DNA from 4 places in the Streptomyces sp. TLI_55 genome. Region 4 is predicted to be linked to each of the others. Evidence: riboswitches for the same ligand, from Rfam matches in the RefSeq annotation. Region 4 holds a riboswitch; each other region holds the start of a gene.
What was found. A riboswitch is a leader RNA that binds a small molecule or an ion and turns the genes downstream of it on or off. The one in region 4 is predicted to bind cyclic di-AMP.
Positions count from the first base shown of each region.

Region 1: it holds a riboswitch for cyclic di-AMP, as region 4 does, so the genes downstream of both, CRP56_RS17425 (LysM peptidoglycan-binding domain-containing protein) here and CRP56_RS35705 (M23 family metallopeptidase) in region 4, are expected to answer to the same signal.
Region 2: it holds a riboswitch for cyclic di-AMP, as region 4 does, so the genes downstream of both, CRP56_RS25365 (transglycosylase SLT domain-containing protein) here and CRP56_RS35705 (M23 family metallopeptidase) in region 4, are expected to answer to the same signal.
Region 3: it holds a riboswitch for cyclic di-AMP, as region 4 does, so the genes downstream of both, CRP56_RS26395 (C40 family peptidase) here and CRP56_RS35705 (M23 family metallopeptidase) in region 4, are expected to answer to the same signal.

Region 1 covers NZ_OAOJ01000001.1:3,782,431-3,787,699, reverse strand. The annotation lists gene CRP56_RS17435 (cytochrome P450 family protein) at 1-467, shown strand, start outside; gene CRP56_RS17430 (LysM peptidoglycan-binding domain-containing protein) at 717-1,673, shown strand; cyclic di-AMP (ydaO/yuaA leader) riboswitch at 1,868-2,035, shown strand; gene CRP56_RS17425 (LysM peptidoglycan-binding domain-containing protein) at 2,039-2,728, shown strand; gene eno (phosphopyruvate hydratase) at 2,985-4,271, shown strand; gene CRP56_RS17415 (FtsB family cell division protein) at 4,357-4,833, shown strand; gene CRP56_RS17410 (DUF501 domain-containing protein) at 4,860-5,269, shown strand, end outside.
Region 2 covers NZ_OAOJ01000001.1:5,495,668-5,500,936, reverse strand. The annotation lists gene CRP56_RS25375 (peptide MFS transporter) at 1-700, shown strand, start outside; gene CRP56_RS25370 (CocE/NonD family hydrolase) at 717-2,717, shown strand; cyclic di-AMP (ydaO/yuaA leader) riboswitch at 2,940-3,122, shown strand; gene CRP56_RS25365 (transglycosylase SLT domain-containing protein) at 3,126-3,572, shown strand; gene CRP56_RS25360 (HAD family hydrolase) at 3,602-4,408, opposite strand; gene CRP56_RS25355 (hypothetical protein) at 4,558-5,163, shown strand; gene CRP56_RS25350 (FAD-dependent oxidoreductase) at 5,174-5,269, opposite strand, start outside.
Region 3 covers NZ_OAOJ01000001.1:5,699,535-5,704,803, forward strand. The annotation lists gene CRP56_RS26380 (C40 family peptidase) at 1-298, opposite strand, end outside; gene CRP56_RS26385 (hypothetical protein) at 804-1,157, shown strand; gene CRP56_RS26390 (tellurite resistance/C4-dicarboxylate transporter family protein) at 1,135-2,139, opposite strand; gene CRP56_RS26395 (C40 family peptidase) at 2,231-3,367, opposite strand; cyclic di-AMP (ydaO/yuaA leader) riboswitch at 3,376-3,532, opposite strand; gene pcrA (DNA helicase PcrA) at 3,787-5,269, shown strand, end outside.
Region 4 covers NZ_OAOJ01000001.1:7,812,941-7,818,209, reverse strand. The annotation lists gene CRP56_RS35710 (exo-rhamnogalacturonan lyase family protein) at 1-2,276, opposite strand, end outside; gene CRP56_RS35705 (M23 family metallopeptidase) at 2,489-3,418, opposite strand; cyclic di-AMP (ydaO/yuaA leader) riboswitch at 3,421-3,591, opposite strand; gene CRP56_RS35700 (alpha-galactosidase) at 3,899-5,269, opposite strand, start outside.

The DNA of each region.
Region 1 (5,269 bases), 4.0 Mb from region 4:
TCACCCACCCCGACCAGCGCACCCGCCTCCAGGACTCCCTCGCCGCGGGCGAGAGCGGCCTCCTGGAGACCGGCATCGAGGAACTCCTGCGCTACGACGGCCCGGTGGAGCTCGCCACCTGGCGCTTCGCCACCCAGCCCCTCACCATCGGCGGGCAGGACATCGCCCCCGGCGATCCCGTCCTCGTCGTGCTCGCCGCCGCCGACCGGGACCCCGCGCGGTTCGCCGACCCCGACACCCTCGACCTCTCCCGCCGTGACAACCAGCACCTCGGCTACGGCCACGGCATCCACTACTGCCTCGGCGCACCGCTCGCCAGGCTGGAGGGCCAGACCGCGCTCGCCACGCTCCTCACCCGGCTCCCCGACCTCCGACTCGCGGTGGATCCGGCCGATTTGAGATGGCGCGGCGGCCTCATCATGCGTGGATTGCGGACATTGCCGGTCGAGTTCACGCCGACCTCATAAAGTGCCGCATAAGGCACCTGATAGAGCGCCATGGTCCGCTTCACGCCGACCTCATAGCCCACTTCGCGTCAACTCGGCCATTGACGCTGGTCATTGTGAAGGTGACTTCCCCTCACCTCTGTGATCTTCACGTGATCTGCGCGGCATTAACTTGTGACAAGTGATCGTCTGCCGATACGTTCACCAACCAGCGTGGCGCCCAGACTCACCCGCCACGCCGATCACCGCTGTCTCGCGAAAGGTCCCCGCATGCTCTCCGGGAACGGTCGTCACCGTCGCCCCCGCCAGGCTCCGGCACTTCTCGTCGCGGCCGGAGTGACCGGCTCCGCCATCGCGATCCCGCTGCTCGCCGCCACCGGCGCGAGCGCGGCCGACGGCGGCACCTGGGACAAGGTCGCCAAGTGCGAGACCGACGGCTCCTGGAGCCAGAACAACGGTGACGGTTCCTACGGCGGGCTCAGCCTCTCCCAGGACAACTGGGAGAAGTACGGCGGCCTCGACTACGCCCCGAGCGCCGACCTGGCCAGCCGCAATCAGCAGATATCCGTCGCCGAGAAGGTCCTCGCCGACCAGGGTGTCGGCGTCTGGGGCGCCTGTGGGCTGCTCAACGGGCTCAGCAAGGACTCGGGCTCGGCCGACGTCGACACGGGCGTCGGGACCGGTTCGCCCTCGGCGTCCGGTTCCGGCGCGGAGTCCGATACGTCCGGATCGGACTCGGAATCATCCGGGTTGCCCAACTCCGCGGAGTCCGGCTCGTCGGACGACGCTTCCGGCGACACCTCGCCGTCACCCTCCGCCTCCACCGGCGTGGACAAGTCCGCCAAGTCGGACACGTCCGACTCTGGCCCGGCCGCCTCGCAGTCGCCCGACGACTCGCCCACGGTTCCGGCGAATGAGGCCGAATCGGACAACTCGTGGCAAGTGGGCGGCTCTTCGAGCCTCGTCGACATCGGCGCCCTCGGCGGAGACGGCAAGGGCGACGCCAAGAGCGAGAGCGACGCCAGCACCGGCACCGGCCGGCACCGTGGACCGAGCGCCGACGAGAAGACGTACGCCGTCCGCGAGGGCGACACGCTCGCCTCCATCGCCGACTCCCTTGGCCTCGACGGCGGATGGCGTCGGCTCTACGCCCTGAACGAGAAGGTCATCGGTGCCGACCCGAGCGCCATCATGCCCGGTCAGACCCTTGTAGTAGGGGCTGAATAGGGCGAAAACCGGCGGGAGTTCACGTCATGCTTCGCGCTGAATGTCCGGTTTGGCGAAAGTGTGGGATGAGTCTCAGAAGCCCTGATCGTCTTTGAAATCCCGCGGGTTCCGTGTCTACGGTCAACACCGCTCGTCACCACGAGCCCCGGCTGCCGCAACGCCGAATCCTGCCAGCGGCTGTACGGGAACAGTCGTCGCGTCAAGCGCCGTAGGCAGGAGCGGGGGACCCAAGGTAAGCGCCGGGCCCAGCAGTTCACGCTGGACCGGCTTGGGGTTAAGTCGCGCACCGCAGGGTGCGCGGCCGGGCAACTCAACCGGCCCGAACCCGACAGCTCACCTCGCAGGCGTCGGTGAGGGGATCCACCATGCTGTTTTCCGGCAAGGGCAAGCACCGTCGTCCGTCCAAGGCCACCCGCGCCGCCGCTCTGGCCGGCGTGACCGGTGTCGCCATCGCCGCCCCGCTGATGGCGGCCGGCAACGCCTCCGCCGCCACCGCCTCCGAGTGGGACGCCGTCGCCCAGTGCGAGTCGGGCGGCAACTGGTCCATCAACACCGGCAACGGCTACTACGGCGGCCTGCAGTTCTCCGCCTCGACCTGGGCCGCGTACGGCGGCACCGCCTACGCCCCGCAGGCCAACCAGGCCAGCAAGGCGCAGCAGATCGCCGTCGCCGAGAAGGTCCTCGCCTCCCAGGGCAAGGGTGCCTGGCCGGTCTGCGGCACGGGCCTGTCCGGCGCCGCCTACAACGGCGGCAGCTCGTCGTCCTCCGGTTCCACCGGCTCGTCGAGCGGCAGCGACACCAGCACCCGCTCCTCCGAGCAGCCGGCCTCCCGCTCCTCGGAGCGCACGGCCGCGAAGAAGACCGTCACCACCCCGACCGGCAAGAAGGTCAAGAAGGGCGACGGCGAGTACAAGGTCGTCAAGGGTGACACCCTCAGCTCGATCGCCGCGAAGCACAAGGTCAAGGGCGGCTACCAGACCCTGTTCAAGCTGAACAAGGACATCATCGAGGACGCGAACCTCATCTACCCGGGTCAGCAGCTCCACCTGAAGTAATCAGGGGCTCGCGGCTGAACCCGTCCCCCAGACTCCCCGCTCCGGTGCGTGTTCCCCCGTACGCACCGGAGCGGGGTTTTTTGCGCCGCGTTGTGTACTAGGTTTCTTGAACCGTCTTTGTTCCGTTCGGAAACAATTTACGATCGGTTCTGTCCACGGGGCGGTCCACGCGGTGGCCGATCGCCCGGAGCCGGTTAGGCTCGTCTCGCAGAGTCGCTGCGGCAGTGCCGTAGCCGCGTCACATCCCAAGAAGGAGATGCTCGTGCCGTCCATCGACGTCGTCGTAGCCCGGGAAATCCTGGACTCCCGAGGCAACCCCACGGTCGAGGTCGAGGTCGGCCTCGACGACGGCAGCACGGGTCGTGCCGCCGTCCCCTCCGGCGCCTCCACGGGCGCCTTCGAGGCCATCGAGCTCCGCGACGGTGACCCGAACCGCTACCTGGGCAAGGGCGTCGAGAAGGCCGTCCTCGCCGTCATCGAGCAGATCGGCCCGGAGCTGGTCGGCTACGACGCCACCGAGCAGCGGCTGATCGACCAGGCGATGTTCGACCTGGACGCCACCGACAACAAGGGCTCCCTCGGCGCCAACGCCATCCTCGGCGTCTCGCTCGCCGTCGCCCACGCCGCCTCCGAGGCCAGCGACCTCCCGCTCTTCCGCTACCTGGGCGGCCCGAACGCGCACCTGCTGCCCGTTCCGATGATGAACATCCTGAACGGCGGCTCGCACGCCGACTCCAACGTGGACATCCAGGAGTTCATGATCGCCCCGATCGGCGCGGAGTCCTTCTCCGAGGCGCTGCGCTGGGGCACCGAGGTCTACCACACCCTCAAGAAGGTCCTGAAGAGCAAGGGTCTGTCGACCGGCCTCGGCGACGAGGGCGGCTTCGCCCCGAACCTCGAGTCCAACCGCGCCGCCCTGGACCTCATCCTCGAGGCGATCAAGGAAGCCGGTTACATCCCCGGCGAGCAGGTCGCCCTCGCCCTCGACGTCGCCGCCTCCGAGTTCTACAAGGACGGCAAGTACCAGTTCGAGGGCAAGGAGCGCTCCGCCGCCGAGATGACGGAGTACTACGAGGAGCTCGTCGCGGCCTACCCGCTCGTCTCCATCGAGGACCCGCTGTTCGAGGACGACTGGGCCGGCTGGAAGGTCCTCACCGACAAGCTGGGCGACAAGGTCCAGATCGTCGGCGACGACCTGTTCGTCACCAACCCGGAGCGTCTGGCCCGCGGTATCGAGGACGGCGCCGCCAACGCGCTGCTCGTCAAGGTGAACCAGATCGGCTCGCTCACCGAGACCCTGGACGCCGTCGAGCTCGCCCAGCGCAGCGGCTTCAAGTGCATGATGTCGCACCGCTCCGGCGAGACCGAGGACGTCACCATCGCCGACCTGGCCGTCGCCACCAACTGCGGCCAGATCAAGACCGGCGCCCCGGCCCGCTCCGAGCGCGTCGCCAAGTACAACCAGCTGCTGCGCATCGAGGAGATCCTCGACGACGCCGCGGTGTACGCCGGCCGCAGCGCGTTCCCGCGCTTCAAGGGCTAAAGGCTCAGCCAAGTCGTACGTACGTCCCCGTACTCGGTCCCGTACCGTGTGCGGGGACGTACGCGCGTGTGAACGGGAGTGAGAGATGGCCGTCAAGGACCGGGACCGTTTCTCCACCGCGACCCGGATCCGGCTGCTCGGCGAGCAGACCGCGGCCCGGGTCTACCGCTCCCAGACCAAGCGGCAGGCCCGCCGCTCGCGGCTCACCGGCCGCGCGGCGCTGCTCGCGCTGGTGCTGTGCTCGCTGATCGTCGCGCTCGCGTACCCGATAAGGCAGTACGTCTCCCAGCGCGCCGACATCGCCGATCTCCAGCGGGAGCAGGACCAGGCACGGCAGCGCGTCGAGCAGCTGCGCGACCTCAAGGCGCGGTGGCAGGACGACGCGTACGCCGAGCAGCAGATCCGGCAGCGGCTGCACTATGTGATGCCGGGGGAGACGGGGTTCGTCGTCGTCGACCCGGGCGCGGCCCAGCAGTCGCGCGCCGACCTGGGGGCGGCGGACCGCCCCTGGTACTCGAACGTCTGGGACGGGGTCGACAAGTCCGACGCCTCCGACCAGTAGACCGACAGAGGAAATCAGTTACAGGCATGCAAACGCCCCCGCCCACCACCCCGCGCACCGAGCCGACCGACGCCGACGTCGAGGCCTTCAAGCAGCAGCTCGGGCGTCCGCCGCGCGGGCTGCGCGCCATCGCGCACCGGTGCCCCTGCGGGCAGCCGGACGTGGTGGAGACGGCCCCCCGGCTTCCCGACGGCACGCCTTTCCCGACGCTGTACTACCTGACGTGCCCGAAGGCGAACTCCGCGATCGGCACGCTGGAGGCGAACGGCGTGATGAAGGAGATGACCGAGCGCCTGCGGACCGACCCGGAGCTGGCCGCCGCGTACCGGGCCGCCCACGAGGACTACATCCGGCGACGTGACGAGATCGAGGAGCTCAAGGGCTTCCCGAGCGCGGGCGGCATGCCGGACCGGGTGAAGTGCCTGCACGTGCTGGT
Region 2 (5,269 bases), 2.3 Mb from region 4:
CTCCGTGATCGCGCCGGTCGTCTACTTCGCGGTGATGTTCCGCAGCCCCAGGGTCACCGCCGAGGAACGCGGCCGGCTGAAGCCGTACGTCGTCCTCTTCCTGGCCTCGACGGTTTTCAACTTCATCCTCTTCCAGGCCTACAGCACGATGATGCTGCTGGCCTCCACGAACGCCGAGACCACGATCCTCGGCTTCGACTTCCCGGCCAGCTGGTACGCCTCCGCGCTCGGCGCCTTCGAGGTCGGGCTCGCGCCTTTCGTGGCCGCCCTGTGGGTGCGGATGGGCCGCCGTCAGCCGCACGCCTCCAACAAGATCGCCATCGGGGTCGTCCTGGGCGGGCTGTCGTTCCTGCTGATGGTCCTGCCGACCTCCGGGCACTCCTCCGACGACTACCTCATGTCCGCCTGGTGGATCGTCGGGTCGTACCTGCTGCTGGGGCTCGGCGACATCCTGCTGGAGACCTCGGGCATGTCGGCCACCACCAAGCTCGCCCCGGCCGCCTTCTCCAGTCAGACCATGTCCCTCTGGTTCCTCTCGCTCGCCCTCGCCAACGGCATCCAGGCGCAGACGGTGAAGCTCTACGACGACGTCTCCCACCCGGCCTACTTCGGCGTCAACGGCGCCATCGCGGTGGCCGCGGGCCTCGCGGTGATGGCCGCGGCGCCCTGGCTGCGCCGCACCATGCACCCCGTCCACTGAGGTCACAGCGATGAGCCTGCACATCCGTACGTCCTTCCCCTACGAGACGACCCACGAGGACCTGCGCATCCCGCTTCCGGACGGGACGCAGCTGTACGCGCGCGTGTGGCGACCGCTCACCCAGGAACCGGTACCCGCTCTGCTCGAATACCTGCCCTACCGCCTGACCGACTGGACCGCGCCCCGCGACTTCCAGCGCCACCCCTGGTACGCGGGCCACGGCTATGCCTCCGTGCGCGTCGACGTCCGCGGGCACGGCAACAGCGGCGGGCTGCCCACGGACGAGTACTCGGCGACGGAGCTGGCCGACGGGGTCGAGGTGGTCAACTGGCTGGCGGCGCAGCCCTGGTGCGACGGCAAGGTCGGCATGTTCGGCATCTCCTGGGGCGGCTTCAACTCCCTCCAGATCGCGGCCCTCGCACCCGAGCCGCTCAAGGCCGTCGTCACGGTCTGCTCCACGGACGACCGCTATGACAACGACGTGCACTACATGGGAGGTTCCGTCCTCGCCGTCGACATGCACGCCTGGGCCGCGACCATGCTGGCCTTCGTCTCCCGGCCGCCGGACCCGCAGTACGCGGGCCTGGCCTGGCGGGACATGTGGCTCAAGCGCCTGGAGCACATCGACCCGTTCATCCACACCTGGCTGGACCACCAGACCAGGGACGCCTACTGGCGGCACGGCAGCGTCTGCGAGGACTACGGCGCGATCGACGCGGCGGTCCTGGCGGTGGGCGGCTGGCACGACCCGTACCGCGACACGGTGCTCAGGCTGGTCGAGCATCTGCCGCCGGACCGGGTCCGCGGGCTGGTCGGCCCCTGGTCCCACCAGTACCCCGACCGCGGGCTGCCGCCGGGCCCGGCGATCGGCTTCCTCCAGGAGACCCTGCGCTGGTGGGACCAGCACCTCAAGGGCGTCGACACCGGCGTCATGCGGGAACCCCTGCTGCGGTCCTGGATCAGCGACTCCCACCGCCCCGCCACGGTCTACGACACGCTCCCCGGCCGCTGGGTCGGCGAGCCGGCCTGGCCCTCCCCGCACGTCACGACGGTCTCGTACGGCCTCCAGGGCGCCCCTGTCCTCGTCCGCTCCCCGCAGCACACGGGCGTGGACGCCGGGCGTTTCTTCCCGTTCGGGAACGACGCCGATCTGCCGCCGGATCAGCGGGAGGAGGACGCCCGGTCGGCCTGCTTCGAGTTCGCGGTGGGTGAGGAGACATGGGTGCTGGGGCGGCCCCGGGTGCGGTTGCGGGTGACGTGCGAGGTGCCGCGCGGACAGGTGATCGCACGGCTGTGCGATGTGGCGCCGGACGGGTCGTCGACGCTGGTCACCCGGGGCGTGCTGAACCTGTCGGCCCGGCACGGGCGGGACCGGGCGGTGCCGTGGGAGCCGGGGGCGAGCGGGGAGGTCGTCTTCGAGCTGAACGGCATCGGGCATGTCTTCCCGCCCGGGCACCGCATCCGGCTCGCGGTCTCCTCCGCGTACTGGCCGTGGATCTGGCCGCAGCCCGAGTCCGAGGCCGGCTTCACGCTGGACCCGGCCGGCAGCTTCCTCGAACTGCCGGTCAGGACACATGACGTGGACTCGGACACCGGCATCGGCTTCGGCGAGCCCGAGCAGTCGGAACCCCTGGGCGTGAACTACCCGGCCACCCTCGACGAGCCCCGCCCCGAGCGGCTGGTCGTACGGGATGTCGCCAAGGGCGAGTGGCGGCTGGAGGTCGACCCGCGCTACGGCGGCACCCGCTTCTACCCCGACGGCCTGGAGTTCACCGAGGACGCACTGGAGACGTACACGATCCAGGAGTCGGACCCGCTGTCGGCCCGCGCCCGCTCGGTCTGGTCGATCCGGCTGCACCGGCCGGAGCTGGGCTGGGACACCACCGTCCGCACCCGCTCGGAGATCACCTGCGAGGCGACCGCGTTCCTGACCTCCAACGAGGTGATCTGCAGCGAGGGCGGCGAGGTGGTCTTCCACCGGACCTGGGAGAAGCGGATTCCACGAAGCGCCGGTTAACCGCCAGTTGAGGGTTTATTGCCCGATTTGCCGTTCTCGTTCTCGACGGTGAGTTGGCTCACTTCACCCTGCCCTCACCTTGTCCGAAAACCCCGGAATTCCGGGGCGCACAAGCCGGACACCAAGGTCAACAGGTGCGATCTGTGAATCCGGTACTTGTTTCGGACATGTGCAGTCGCATACGTTCCGGGCCCGGGCGGACGCCGAATCCTGCCGCCGCCCGTAGACCGCTCACCTCACTCAGAGAACTTCACGGCAGGAGCGGGGGACCCAGGTAAGTCGCCGGGCCGGACGTCTTCGGACATACCGGTACGGCTCGGGGTGAAGTCATGCCTTCTCGGGCATGGCCGGGCAGCTCCCGCCCGAACCCGACAGCTCACCTCGCAGGCGCCGGAGAGGAACTTCGTCATGCGTCTGTCCCGCAAGCTCGCCGTCACCGGTGCCGCCGTCGCCGCACTCGCCTTCCCCGTCGTCGGCGCGACCACCGCGTCCGCGGCCACCACCACCACGGTCACCGCCACCTCGCTCGGCTACTCCGACACCCTCGACGGCTGGATCCGCGCCTCGCTCCAGGTCATGGCGCAGAACGGCATTCCCGGCACGTACGACGGCATCTACCGCAACGTCATCCGTGAGTCCTCGGGCAACCCGTACGCCATCAACAACTGGGACTCCAACGCCGCCGCGGGCACGCCCTCCAAGGGCCTGCTCCAGGTGATCGACCCGACGTTCAACGCGTACCACGTGGCCGGCACGTCGTGGGACTCCTACGACCCGGTCGCGAACATCACCGCGGCCTGCAACTACGCGGCCGCGGTCTACGGCTCGATCGACAACGTGTACGGCGCGTACTGAGGTCCGGTCGTCCAGCCTCTCGCCGAGGGCTAGTTGAAGAGTCTTTCGAGGACGACGGCGATGCCGTCGTCCTCGTTCGACAAGGTCACCTCGTCGGCCACGGCCTTGAGTTCGGGGTGGGCGTTGGCCATCGCGACGCCGTGGGCCGCCCAGTCGAACATGGGGATGTCGTTGGGCATGTCACCGAAGGCGATCGTGTCCCGCGACCCCAGGCCGAGGTGCTCGGCTGCCAGCGCGAGGCCCGTCGCCTTGGTGATGCCGCATGGCTGGAGTTCGACGGTGCCGGGGCCCGACATCGTCACCGTCGCGAGGGAACCGACGACTCCGCGCGCGGTCGCCGCCAACTCGTCGTCGGACAGGGCCGGGTGGCGCAGCAGCACCTTGCTGATCGGCTCGCACCACAGGTCGTCGCGGCGGCCCACCCGCACGGCGGGCAGGGTCGGGTGCGGCATCAGATACCCCGGCTCGATGAGCGTGAGCCCGTCGACCCCGTCCTGGTCCACGGCCGCATACACCTGCCCCACCTCGGCCTCGATCTTGCCGAGCGCGGTCTCGGCCAACTCCCGGTCCAGGGTGACCGACCACAGCAGACGGTCCGCGCCGGCGTCGTAGACCTGCGCACCCTGCCCGCACACCGCGAGCCCGGTGCTGCCGAGGTCGTCGAGGAGCGGCCGCACTCTCGGGGCCGGTCGGCCGGTCACCACCAGATGCCGGGCCCCGGCCGACGTCACCCGCGCGAGTGCGGCGAGCGACCGGTCGGAGAGCGTGTCGTCGCCTCGGAGGAGGGTTCCGTCGAGGTCGGTGGCGACGAGTGAATATGCGGTGGGTGCGGCCATGATCAGAGAATACGGATGGAATCCCCCACCGACTCGACGCGAACCGGACGGCCGCACCTTTCACATCCGTTGACACCGGCTCCGGTTGGGAGTCGGCGGGGCACCGCGCACCACCGGTTGCGTCGGCCTGTGGGTGAGATGCTCGCGGGGTGACCGATCACCCGGAGACCTTCCTGAGCCATCTGCGGACCGCCGCGGCCGGCATCCTCGAACGCTTCCCCGAGCAGCTCAAGCCCGAGATCTACGCCCTGTCCTTCCGCATCTGGCGCCTCGACGACGACGACCGCCACCCGTACGTGGCCATCGGCTACAACACCGAGAGCCAGTACGAGCGGGAGACGTACCCGGGTGACGAGGGCGAGGTCCGCTGGAACTACGCCTACTGGCTCCTCGACGGCTTCGAGATGCTCGGCAACGTCCCCGAGGATCCGGTGGGCAGCCGGGTGTACGTGGAAGAGGTCAAGCAACTCGGTGTCTGGTACGACGGCGAGTTCGACCTCGACCGGGTCCTGGACGACGACGACCTCCGCGCCCGCACCGACCTCCTCCGCCGGCACTTCCAGGACGCCGTCATCGACCTCGCCCGCCACCTCCACGCCGACGGAGTGATCGAGAAGACCCTCGGCCGCCAACTCCCCGTCGTCGTCTTCGACATGGACCGCCCCGGCTGGGAGGCCCACGCGACGGAGTACGCCAACCCGCCGGAGCTGATCGAGGAGTTCATGGCGTGGCTGCGGGAGTCCGGGGAGATCTGATCCGTCGGCCCTACCCGTGGGCCGCCGCCAGATGCCGCGCCAGCCGCGGTGAGGCGAACTCCGTGCCGCACACGAAGCGCATCACCGGTCCGTACGACGACGCCGA
Region 3 (5,269 bases), 2.1 Mb from region 4:
CCCGCGCCGAGTTGAGCTTGTCCGTCTTGCGTGCCGCCTCGTCGCGCAGCGTCTTCAGCCGTTCCTCGGCCGCGTCCGCCTTCTCCTTCGCGCCGTTGTACTTCTCGGTGGCGGCCTCCGCCTCCTGGTACAGCTTGTCCACCTTCGCCTTCACCTGAGCCGGTGTCAGGTTCGGCTCGGCGTGCCCGGTCCCGTCGAATGCCGTCGCGGTCGCCGCGCCCGCCAGGGCGATCGTCGCCGCTGTACGGGCCGTGTTGCCGCCTACCGAGCGCTGCCTGGGCTTGCGGTGCGCTGCCACCTGGACTGCACGTCCTTTCGTACCGTACGAGCTACCGCCTGGTCCGGAGGACCGGAGGGCCGCCCCGGGCCGTCACCGGCCGTGCCGACGCCAGGGGGAGCGTCGTACGGCCGCCCGGGGCGGTGACGCGTCCGGCGGCGGCCCGCACAGGGGGAGCGGGCCGCCGCCGGACCTTCTCGGCGGTGGTGATCGACTGCCGCCCCTGGCCCGGGCGGCGGTGGGGAGCCGGTCACCTGGTGGAGGACGCTAAACCTGTGTGTGTCGTGGGGGTAACGGGTTGCGCGGAACTGGTCTGACGGGACCGGTGCGTGTCCGCATGTGAGCGTGATCCCTGCGCTGCGCATTTCGCTTCACGTGGAGTGCTGACCGAACTGCGGATTCCGGAGCAGGCGGGGGTGGTGGGGTGCTATGGCGCATATATGCACCATCCCGTGGGGACAGCAGGGAGAGGGGAGGCGGGGGCGGTGTGCTGGGGTGGGGCGTGGCCTGATTAGGCTCCGGGGCCATGGACGTACTCATCCATCTCTTCGTCGGCCTGCACATCATCGGCATCGCCTCGCTGCTCGGCGGCTTCCTCACGCAGATGAAGGCGATGGGGCAGGGCACCGCCCGCTTCGTCCCCGCGATGCTGCACGGCGCGCTGACCATGCTGGTCACCGGCGCGATCCTGGTCGGCCTCAACCAGGCGGACGACCAGCACGTCAACAACGTCAAGATCGGCGTGAAGCTGGCGCTGCTGGTCGTGATCCTCGGGCTCGTCTACGTCAAGAGGGACGACGAGAAGGTGGAGAAGGGACTGTTCGGGCTGGTCGGCGCGCTGACCGTGGCCAACATCTTCATCGCGGTGCTGTGGACGTGAGGGGAGATTCCTCGGCTTTGATCCCGGCTCGGGCCGACGCCACGGCACCTACCGCCACCGCCAGCCACGCCGCCACCGCGATCCACAGCAGCACCTGACCCGGCGTCTTCAGCCAGGACACGTCGAGCGCGGTGGCGACGGCCAGGGTCGCCGCCGACGTCATCCCCATCGGGAACACCGTCGCCCAGCGGCGGACGTCGTAGTGCGGACGCGGCCACCCGAACTCGGCGACCAGCAGGACGACGTACCAGGACAGGTCGAGGATCAGCAGAGCTACGGTGACCGCGCGAAGGACGCCTCGGTCGTCGGCGTTCCACAGGTACAGGCTCGCGCTGTCGGCCGCGATCAGCTTCGACCCCGCCAGCGCCGAGATGGCCATCGCCCCGCCGGCCACCCACTGGTCCCCGGCGCCCGTCGCCACCTGGCGCAGATCGAAGTGGGCCAGGGCGAGGCCGTAGAAGACCAGGCCCAGCCAGAACAGCACCAGCGCCGCGTGCGCGAGCCACGCCGTCGAGATCGCGCCCGCGAGCGTCGCGCCGAGCACGGCCAGGCCCTGCGTCGCCACGCAGATCAGGAACACCGCGCCCGGCATCCGCCGCTTCCAGTGCCCCATGACCAGCACGACCAGCACCGGCCACAGCACCGTCGCCAGCGCCAGCAGCGCCTCGGCGAGCCGCTGCCAGCCCAGGGCGGAGAAGCGGGTGCCGAGCACCGTGGTCGCCGCGATCGCCGTGAGCGCGCCCGGCGTCTCGGCCTCCGCCACCCAGCGCGACCGCTCCCGCAGTAGTCGTACGGCGAAGTCGGCGGCCAGCACCACCCAGGCCACGCACGCCAGCACCAGGGCGATGCGGGACATCACCTCGTACCCCGTCAGGTGCAGGGCGACCGACAGGATGCCGGTCGCCATCACCGCGGAACCGGCGGCGGGCGGGCGCTGCGCCCACCAGGTGCGGAGGGGGGAGGTATGGGGCGTCTCGGGCATGAAAGTGATGCTAAGGAGCGCGCGGGGGGTTGAGAGCGGGGCACGCGCGCGGGCGTGAAGAAAAGAGCGCGGGGGTGCGGGGGCGCGAAGCCTAGGCCGGGCGCACCACGCTGTGGATCGCCGACTCGCCGTCGTAGTAGATCGACTCCTCGCGGACGTACGCCCCCGGCTTCGGCGCGTGGATCATCATGCCGTTGCCGATGTAGAGGCCGACGTGGGAGACGTCGTCGTAGAAGAAGACCAGGTCACCGGGTTGCGCGTTGGCGAGGGAGACCGTGGTGCCGAAGTTCACCTGGTCGTAGGTGGTGCGGGGGAGGGAGATGCCGGCGGCGTTCCAGGCGGCCTGGGTGAGGCCGGAGCAGTCGTAGGAGCCGGGGCCGGTGGCGCCCCAGACGTACGGCTTGCCGACCTGCGCGCGGGCGAAGGCGAGCGCCTTGTCGGCCTTGGTGGCGTAGGAGGAGTCGGCGGTTTGGGTGGTTTGGGTGGTTTCGGAGGGGGAGGGGCTCGCCTTCTGCTCCGCCGCCTTCTGCTGCTCGGCCAGCTCCGCGGCCTTGCGGGCGGCCTCCTCCCGCTTCTTCTTCTCGATCGCCGCGAGCCGCGCCTTCTCCTCGGCGGTCAGCTGCGACAGCAGCTCGCGCGCGGCGGAGAGCTTGCGCTGGACGGTCGCCTTGGCGGTCTTCAGGTCGGCCTGCGAGTCGGTGAGCGTCTCGAGGCTCTTGGTGGCCTCCTGGCGCTTCTTCATCGTCGCGGACTGCGCGCTGATGTAGTCGTCGACCGCGCCTTTCTGGCGGTCCGTCATGCGGCCCATCAGCTGCGTCTGGTCGAAGTAGTCCTGCGGGGTGTCCGCGAGCAGGAAGGTCGCGGTGTCGGGCGCGGAGGCACCGGTGCGGTACTGGGCCGCGGCGAAGGAACCGAGCTCCTCGCGGGCCTCGTTGAGCTTCTGGGTGCGCTGGGCGACGTCGTCGAGGAGGGTGTCGACCTCCTTGCGCTGCGTGGCGGTCTTCTCCTTGGCCGAGTTGTACTTCTCGGTCGCCGACTCCGCCTGCCGGTAGAGGTCGTCGACCTTCTTCTCGACTTCCTCCAGGCTCGGCTTGTCGTCGGCCGAGGGGGCGGCGGTGGCCGTCTGGGAGAGCAGGGCCACGGAGGTGAGGGCGGCCGTTGCGAGCGCGGGGGTGCGTATGCCTGCTACGCGCGTTCCCGCAGGACGTGGCCTTGCGTGCGACGCCAAGGGAGGCGACTCCTTCCATGTTCCGCCTACCGAGTTAGCTGTCGGGTTCGGGCGGGTGGTTCGGAAGGTGTGCCCTACGGCCGTCCCCCGAGAGGGAGGCGGGCCGATTCACCCCAAGGTCGGTGTGGGTCCCCGGCTCCGGCTGCCATGCGGCGCACCGGACTCGGCGGAGGCCGCGCGGCCCGGCGACGTTCGCCGGTGGGGGTCGTACGGCCTGACCGGCACGGTAGCCAACGGGTGTGGCCCCTGTGAAGGTTGATGTCCGATAGGCCCGATACATTTTCGTGACCTTGGGCGGGCGGGGGAGAAGATCGCGCGGTTTCTCACGGAACGTGACGGAGGGTTCCTGGAGGGTGAGAGGGCCCGAATTCTCGGGGCGGGGGCGGGGTGTCAGTGGGGAGCTCTAGACTCGGAGAGCGATGACAGGCCTCTTTGACGACAGCTTCCTGGCGAACCTCCAGGCCCCCCAGGGCCACGAGGAGGAACCCCCGCCGCCGCCCGAGGACGAGCACGGACCGGAAACCGTTCCGGACGATCTGTTCGGCGGGAAGTTCGACGTGCCGCCGGACCGGGACGCGTACTACCGCGACGGCGCCCCGCGCCCGGCCCTGGACGCGGCCGCGCTGATCGAGGGGCTCAACGAGAACCAGCGGGCCGCCGTCGTGCACTCCGGCACCCCGCTGCTCATCGTGGCCGGCGCCGGCTCCGGCAAGACGCGCGTGCTCACGCACCGCATCGCCTACCTGCTGGCCGAGCGGAACGTCCACCCGGGGCAGATCCTCGCGATCACCTTCACCAACAAGGCCGCGGGCGAGATGAAGGAGCGCGTCGAGCAGCTCGTCGGCCCGCGCGCGAACGCGATGTGGGTGATGACCTTCCACAGCGCGTGCGTGCGCATCCTGCGGAGGGAGTCGAAGAAGCTCGGCTTCACGTCGTCGTTCTCGATCTACGACGCCGCCGACTCCAAGCGCCTCATGGCCCTGGTCTGCCGTGACCTCGACCTCGACCCCAAGCGCTTCCCGCCCAAGTCCTTCAGCGCCAAGATCAGCAACCTCAAGAACGAGCTGATCGACGAGGAGGACTTCGCCGCCCAGGCCACCGACGGCTTCGAGAAGACCCTCGCCCAGGCCTACGCCATGTACCAGTCGCGGCTGCGCGAGGCCAACGCCCTCGACTTCGACGACCTGATCATGACGACGGTCAACCTGCTGCGGGCGTTCCCCGATGTCGCCGAGCACTACCGCCGCCGCTTCCGGCACGTCCTGGTCGACGAGTACCAGGACACCAACCACGCCCAGTACGCCCTGGTCAGGGAACTGGTCGGGACGGGTGCGCACGACGAGGACGTCCCGCCGAACGAGTTCGACGTCCCGCCCGCCGAGCTCTGCGTCGTCGGTGACGCCGACCAGTCGATCTACGCCTTCCGCGGCGCGACGATCCGCAACATCCTCCAGTTCGAGGAGGACTACCCGAGCGCGACGACGATCCTGCTGGAGCAGAACTACCGCTCCACCCAGACGATCCTGTCCGCCGCCAACGCGGTCATCGAGCGCAACGAGTCCCGCCGCCCCAAGAACCTGTGGACCAACGCGGGCGCCGGCGCGCGCATCACCGGCTACGTCGCCGACACCGAGCACGACGAGGCGCAGTTCGTCGCCGACGAGATAGACCGACTCACGGACGCGGGCGAGGCGAAGGCCGGCGATGTCGCCGTCTTCTACCGCACCAACGCCCAGTCCCGAGTCTTCGAGGAGATCTTCATCCGCGTCGGCCTGCCCTACAAGGTCGTCGGCGGCGTCCGCTTCTACGAGCGCAAGGAGGTCCGGGACGTCCTGGCCTACCTGCGCGTCCTCGCCAACCCCGAGGACTCGGTGCCGTTGCGGCGCATCCTCAACGTCCCCA
Region 4 (5,269 bases):
CTCGTGGTGATCGCGAACTCGCCGGTGTCCGCGTCGAGCAGACCCGTGCCGGTGAAGAAGCCAGCCGGCTGCGCGGCGATCGTCCGCAGCGAGTTGACCAGCTTGCCCTTCGCCCTCTCGGCGTTCGGGCCCCGCCGCTCCCACTCGGTGAGCCAGGCCGCCGAGATGCCGCCCCAGTCGGTGCCGAAGCCGACCGACAGCGCGTGCCGGTCGCCGGGCGTGTAGCCGTCGGTGCGGACCTTGCGCTGCGGGTCGACCGCCAGGAACGTCCGCTCCACGTCGACGAGTTCGGACAGCAGGTCACCGGTGCGTTCGTCACCGGTGAGGAAGTAGAGGAAGCGGCGGTTGGCGGCCGTGGAGATACGGACCTGCTTGGCGCTGTCCGCCCAGTGCTGCACGCCGTGCCGGGTGCCGAGGCCCGCCCACTTGCCGAGGTGGTAGACGTCGACCTCGCCGGTGTGCCGGGTCATCGCCTCCGCGAACCGGAACACCTCGGCGGACCCGGTGCGCAGGAAGTGGTACCAGAGCCAGAGGTCGGTCCCCAACTCCGAGTTGTCCCAGGCGTATCCGCCGACGTCGTACCGCCAGACGTGCCGGTCGTTGTCGTAGGTGTGCTGGACGTCGCCGTAGTCGAGGAAGCCGTACCAGCGGTGCTGTTCACGCTGGTCGCGGTAGTAGGCGAACAGGTCGTCGAGGTGGTCCTCGATCGCCGCACGCGCCGCGTTGGAACGGTCGACGGGCGCCCAGTCGCCGAACACCCCCGCAGCGTGCAGTCGTTGGGGTGTCGCGGTGAGGAACGGCGGGGTCGCGACGGCGGCGGCCTGCGCGGCGAGAACAGCGGCGGAGGGGGTCTTCTCGACGGCCCAGAAGGTCAGTTCACTCGTCCGCGCGATGCCGTAGGGAGTGCCGAAGCCGGGCTCGTAGTCCTCGTACGTGATCTCCAGACCGCCGTCGGACTGCTCCTCGTACGTGTCCTGCCCCAACCCGTCGTGGTAGAAGCGCAGGTCGAGCGGCTGGGCCTCCGGCGAGTACAGCCATACGGTGGCCTCGGCGGCGTCTCCCGCCGCTCCGCGCACGTCCAGTTGGGCCGGGTGGCGCTGCCAGAAGTCCCGCAGACCGAAGGAGAGTCCGCCGCTCGCGCCGCCGACGTAACCGAGGCCTCCGGCCCGGCGGCCGGCCGCGGCGTGGATCCAGCCGTAGCCCGCCTTGGTGCGCTTGCGGACGGTGTAGCCGTCGGCATTGGGCTGGGTCAGGGTGTGGTCGCCCCAGGTCGGGATGTAGGCGAGGCGGTCGGCGACTCGGGGGTCCCAGGTCGAGATGTCGGGCAGCCGCTCACCGGCGATCTGGGCCGCGCGGACCGCCGCCCCGGGGTCGCGGCGCAGTCCGGTGATGCCCTGGACGGCCTCGCTGAACAGACCGCCCCCGGAGTCGGCGAACCGCACATGGCGGTCGTAGGGCCGGTCGCTCAGCGGCACGGTGAAGCGGACGCCCAGACCGCGCAGGAAGTCCCCCTGGTCCGAGCCCGGCGTCTGCTCGCCGTCCCAGACGAAGGTGTGCACGAGACGGAAGGAGTCGGCACCGGCGAAGAAGGAGAAGCGCAGCGTGTACGGCAGCCAGGCCCGCCCGCCGTCGCGGTGTCGGCCCTCGACGCGGACGACGGCCCGGACCGGACCGTCCTGCTCCACCTCGACCTTCTCGACCCGGCCGGCGAAGTGCGAGACGTCCGCGCCCTCCCGCACCGACTCCTGCCGCAGGGCGACCAGCTTGCCGTTCCGGGCGATCTCGGCCGACCCGCGCCGCACACTCCGTACGACGGTGTCGGAGCCCTTGGCACCGAACACGGCCGTGATGACGCCGGTCGACACCTCGACGCGGCCCGCGGACCGGGTGACCGTGACCCGCTGCTCCGGCGCGGCCGGGGTGCCCGCCGCCAGCTTGTAGGCGGAGGCCTTCGGTGCGCCCGGCGCGAGGGCGTGTGCCGTCCACTTCACCGAGCCGTCGGGCCAGTAGCCGGTGACCCAGCTCTGGACGGGGACGTCGTCGCCCGCGGCGGTCGTCAGCCGGAAGGACTGCTCGGGCCGGTACGCGCCGCGCGCCCACGGCACACCCCAGGCGGTGCTGGCGTGGACGTCGGGCGCCGAGCCCTCCAGCCAGTGCAGTTCGGTGGCGTCGGCGTCCGCCGCGGCGGCGGTGCGGGACAGCGCCCAGGAGAACTGGGCCGCGGCGGCCGCGGCTGCGGCGCCCTTGATGACGGTGCGTCGGTCGACGCCGGGCACGGGGACCTCCGGATGCGGGTGCGGATGCCATGACGGACAGAAAGCGCTTGCATCGCTTCGGAGATCACTGTGGTCCCACCCTCGCCTCCCTGTCGACGCTTTGGGCAGCCGCGCCACAAGACCGCAATGAACCGATCATGAAACGGCAAGACCACACACCGAAGGCCGGACCCGGGGATCGGGATCCGGCCTTCGGTGGCATCGGGGGAGCGTCAGCCGACGGCGACGCCCTTCGAGCGGAGGTACCCGACCGGGTCGATGTCCGAGCCGTAGTCCGGCGTCGTCCGGATCTCGAAGTGGAGGTGCGGACCGGTCACGTTGCCGGTGGCACCGGAGAGGCCGACCTGCTGCCCCTCGGTGACGGTCTGGCCGGCCGAGACCGAGAGCGCCGACAGGTGGGCGTACTGCGCGTAGTAGCCGTCGGCGAGCCTGATGACGACCTGGTTGCCGTACGCGCCGCCCCAGCCGGCGGAGACGACGGTGCCCGCGCCCACGGCCTTCAGCGGGGTGCCGGTCGGGACGACGAAGTCGACGCCCGTGTGGTAGCCGCTGGACCACATGCTGCCGGCCACGTGGTAGCCCGTGCCGACGGTGGCGCCGGAGACCGGGAGGGTGAAGCCGCTGGAACTGGTCGTCTCGCTGCTCTGGGTGGCGGTCGTCTTCTCCGACGACGAGGAGGAGGACGACTTCTGCGTGCCGCCGGAGGTGTCGGCGGACTTCTCGGTGCTCGCCGCTGCCTTCTTGCCCAGCGTGAGCTTCAGACCGGGGTGGATGAGCGAGGGGTCGGAACCGACGGCCTCGCGGTTGTCCGAGTACAGCTTCTTCCAGCCGCCGGTGACGTTCTGCTCGTCGGCGATCTTCGAGAGGTAGTCGCCGGCCTTCACCGAATAGGTGCGCACGGTCGCGGTGTTCGCGGCGTCCTTCTTCTGCGTGGCCTTCTCGGTCGCCGTCTTCGCGGCGACCGGAACGGACCGGACGGCCTTTTCCGAAACCGACTGCGCCACGGACTGGCCGGTGGCCGCGTGAGCGCCGGCGGCCCCCATCAGAGGCAGGGCGAGTGCGGCGCCACCGGTTCCGGCGACGGCGATCGAGCGGGTGAGCCGCTGGGACTTGGGGCGGCGGTGCTTACCCTTCGCGGGCATGACGAATTCCTCTCCGGCGCCTGCGAGGTGAGCTGTCGGGTGCGGACTGGAGATGTCCGGACGCACCGAGGTGCGACTTAACCCCAAGCCTGTTCCGGAAGACCGGTCCAGGCGGTTGTACCTGTGGGTCCCCCGCTCCTGCCGTTCACGGGTGAGTTGTGCGGATTCCGGTCGGCGGCAGGATTGGGCGTCCGTCCGGATTGGTGGCGAACGTAAGCGAGGAAGACGCAAAGGGACAAGTAAGAGGTTCCAGGGTGATTGCGTTCCTCTTGATCCGCCGCGGAATTCACGGTCACCCTCCGTGCATCGGCGGGCCTTCCGGAAACGCAATCACCCAGATTTTGAACGCGAATTACGTGAACATGACGGACGACTCAGGGTCACCGATATGACGCTGCTCACGTGCCGTTTTCACAGCTTCCCTAATTCCAGAGCGAGTTGGAATGAAAGCTATGGAAGCTGCCAATTCGGACAGAAAGCTCAGATGCGACGCAGCCGTAGAACTGCCGCATCCAGATCGCCCCGCAATCCCACCCGCAGACCGTGATGCAGCAATACGGCACCTCTGTAAATTTCGCCCGTTTCGCGGCATTCGTACGCGGCGGTGGGGTCGAGGCCGCGCAGCCGCAGCGCCGGAACGGGTTCGCCGTACCGCTGCGACTGGAGCCAGGCCAGGACGACGGTCTCGTCCCCGAGGACGTACTGCACGGCGCTCAGGCCGTCACCCTGCGGCGCCCGCAGCCGGTACTGGTCGCCGCGCTGCACGAGCGGCCGGATGTCCTTGTAGAGCTCCACCCACTCGCGGGCCTCTGCGAGCTCCTCCTCGGTCCACTCCGCGAGGTCACCGCCGACGCCGAGCACCCCCGCCATGGCGCTGACGAACCGGAAGCGCAGCGAGCTGACCCGCCCGTTGAGCTGGGTGTTGGGGCTGTCGGTGACCCAGGCCGCCATCACGCGCGCGGGGTGGATCTGACTGAAGCCGTGCTGGATGGCGAGCCGGTCGAGGGGGTCGGTGTTGTCGGAGGTCCACACCTGGTCCGTGCGGCTCATCACGCCGAGGTCGATCCGGCCGCCACCGCCCGAGCAGGACTCGAAGGCGACACCGGGGTGAGCGGCCCGCAGCCGGTCCAACAGGGCGTAGAAGGCGTGCACATGGTCGACCCACAGCCGCTGCGGATAGGCCTCGCCGGGCCAGCCCGCGTCGGTGAAGCAGCGGTTGAAGTCCCACTTCACGTAGTCGATCGGGGCGCTGGACAGCAGGGCGTCGAGCTGCCCCCACAGGTACTCCTGGACGTCCTCGCGCGCGAGGTTGAGGACGAGCTGATTGCGCAGTTCCGTCCGCTTTCGTCCCGGCTGGAACTGCACCCAGTCGGGGTGGGCCCGATAAAGGTCGCTGTCCGGGTTGACCATCTCGGGCTCGACCCAGATGCCGAACTGCATGCCGAGCCCGTGCACGTAGTCGGCGAGGGGCTTCAGGCCGCCCGGGAAGCGGTCGGGGTTGACCGTCCAGTCGCCGAGTCCGGCGCGGTCGCTGGTGCGGGTGCCGAACCAGCCGTCGTCGACGACGAACAGCTCGACGCCGATGGCCGCGGCCCGCCGCGCGAGGCTCCCCTGCTGCTCCTCGGAGATGTCGAACGCGGTGGCCTCCCAGGAGTTGAACAGCACCGGCCGGTCCTGGTCGGCGTCCGGGATGACGTACGTCCGCTGGTAGGCGTGCCACGCGCGGCTGGCGCCGCCGAAGCCGCCGTCGCTCCACAGCCCGGCGAAGACGGGGGTCGTGAACGACTCTCCCGCCCCCAGGCTCAGCAGCCCCGACTCGTCGTACCCGGCGCCGCCGGTGATCTGCACGCG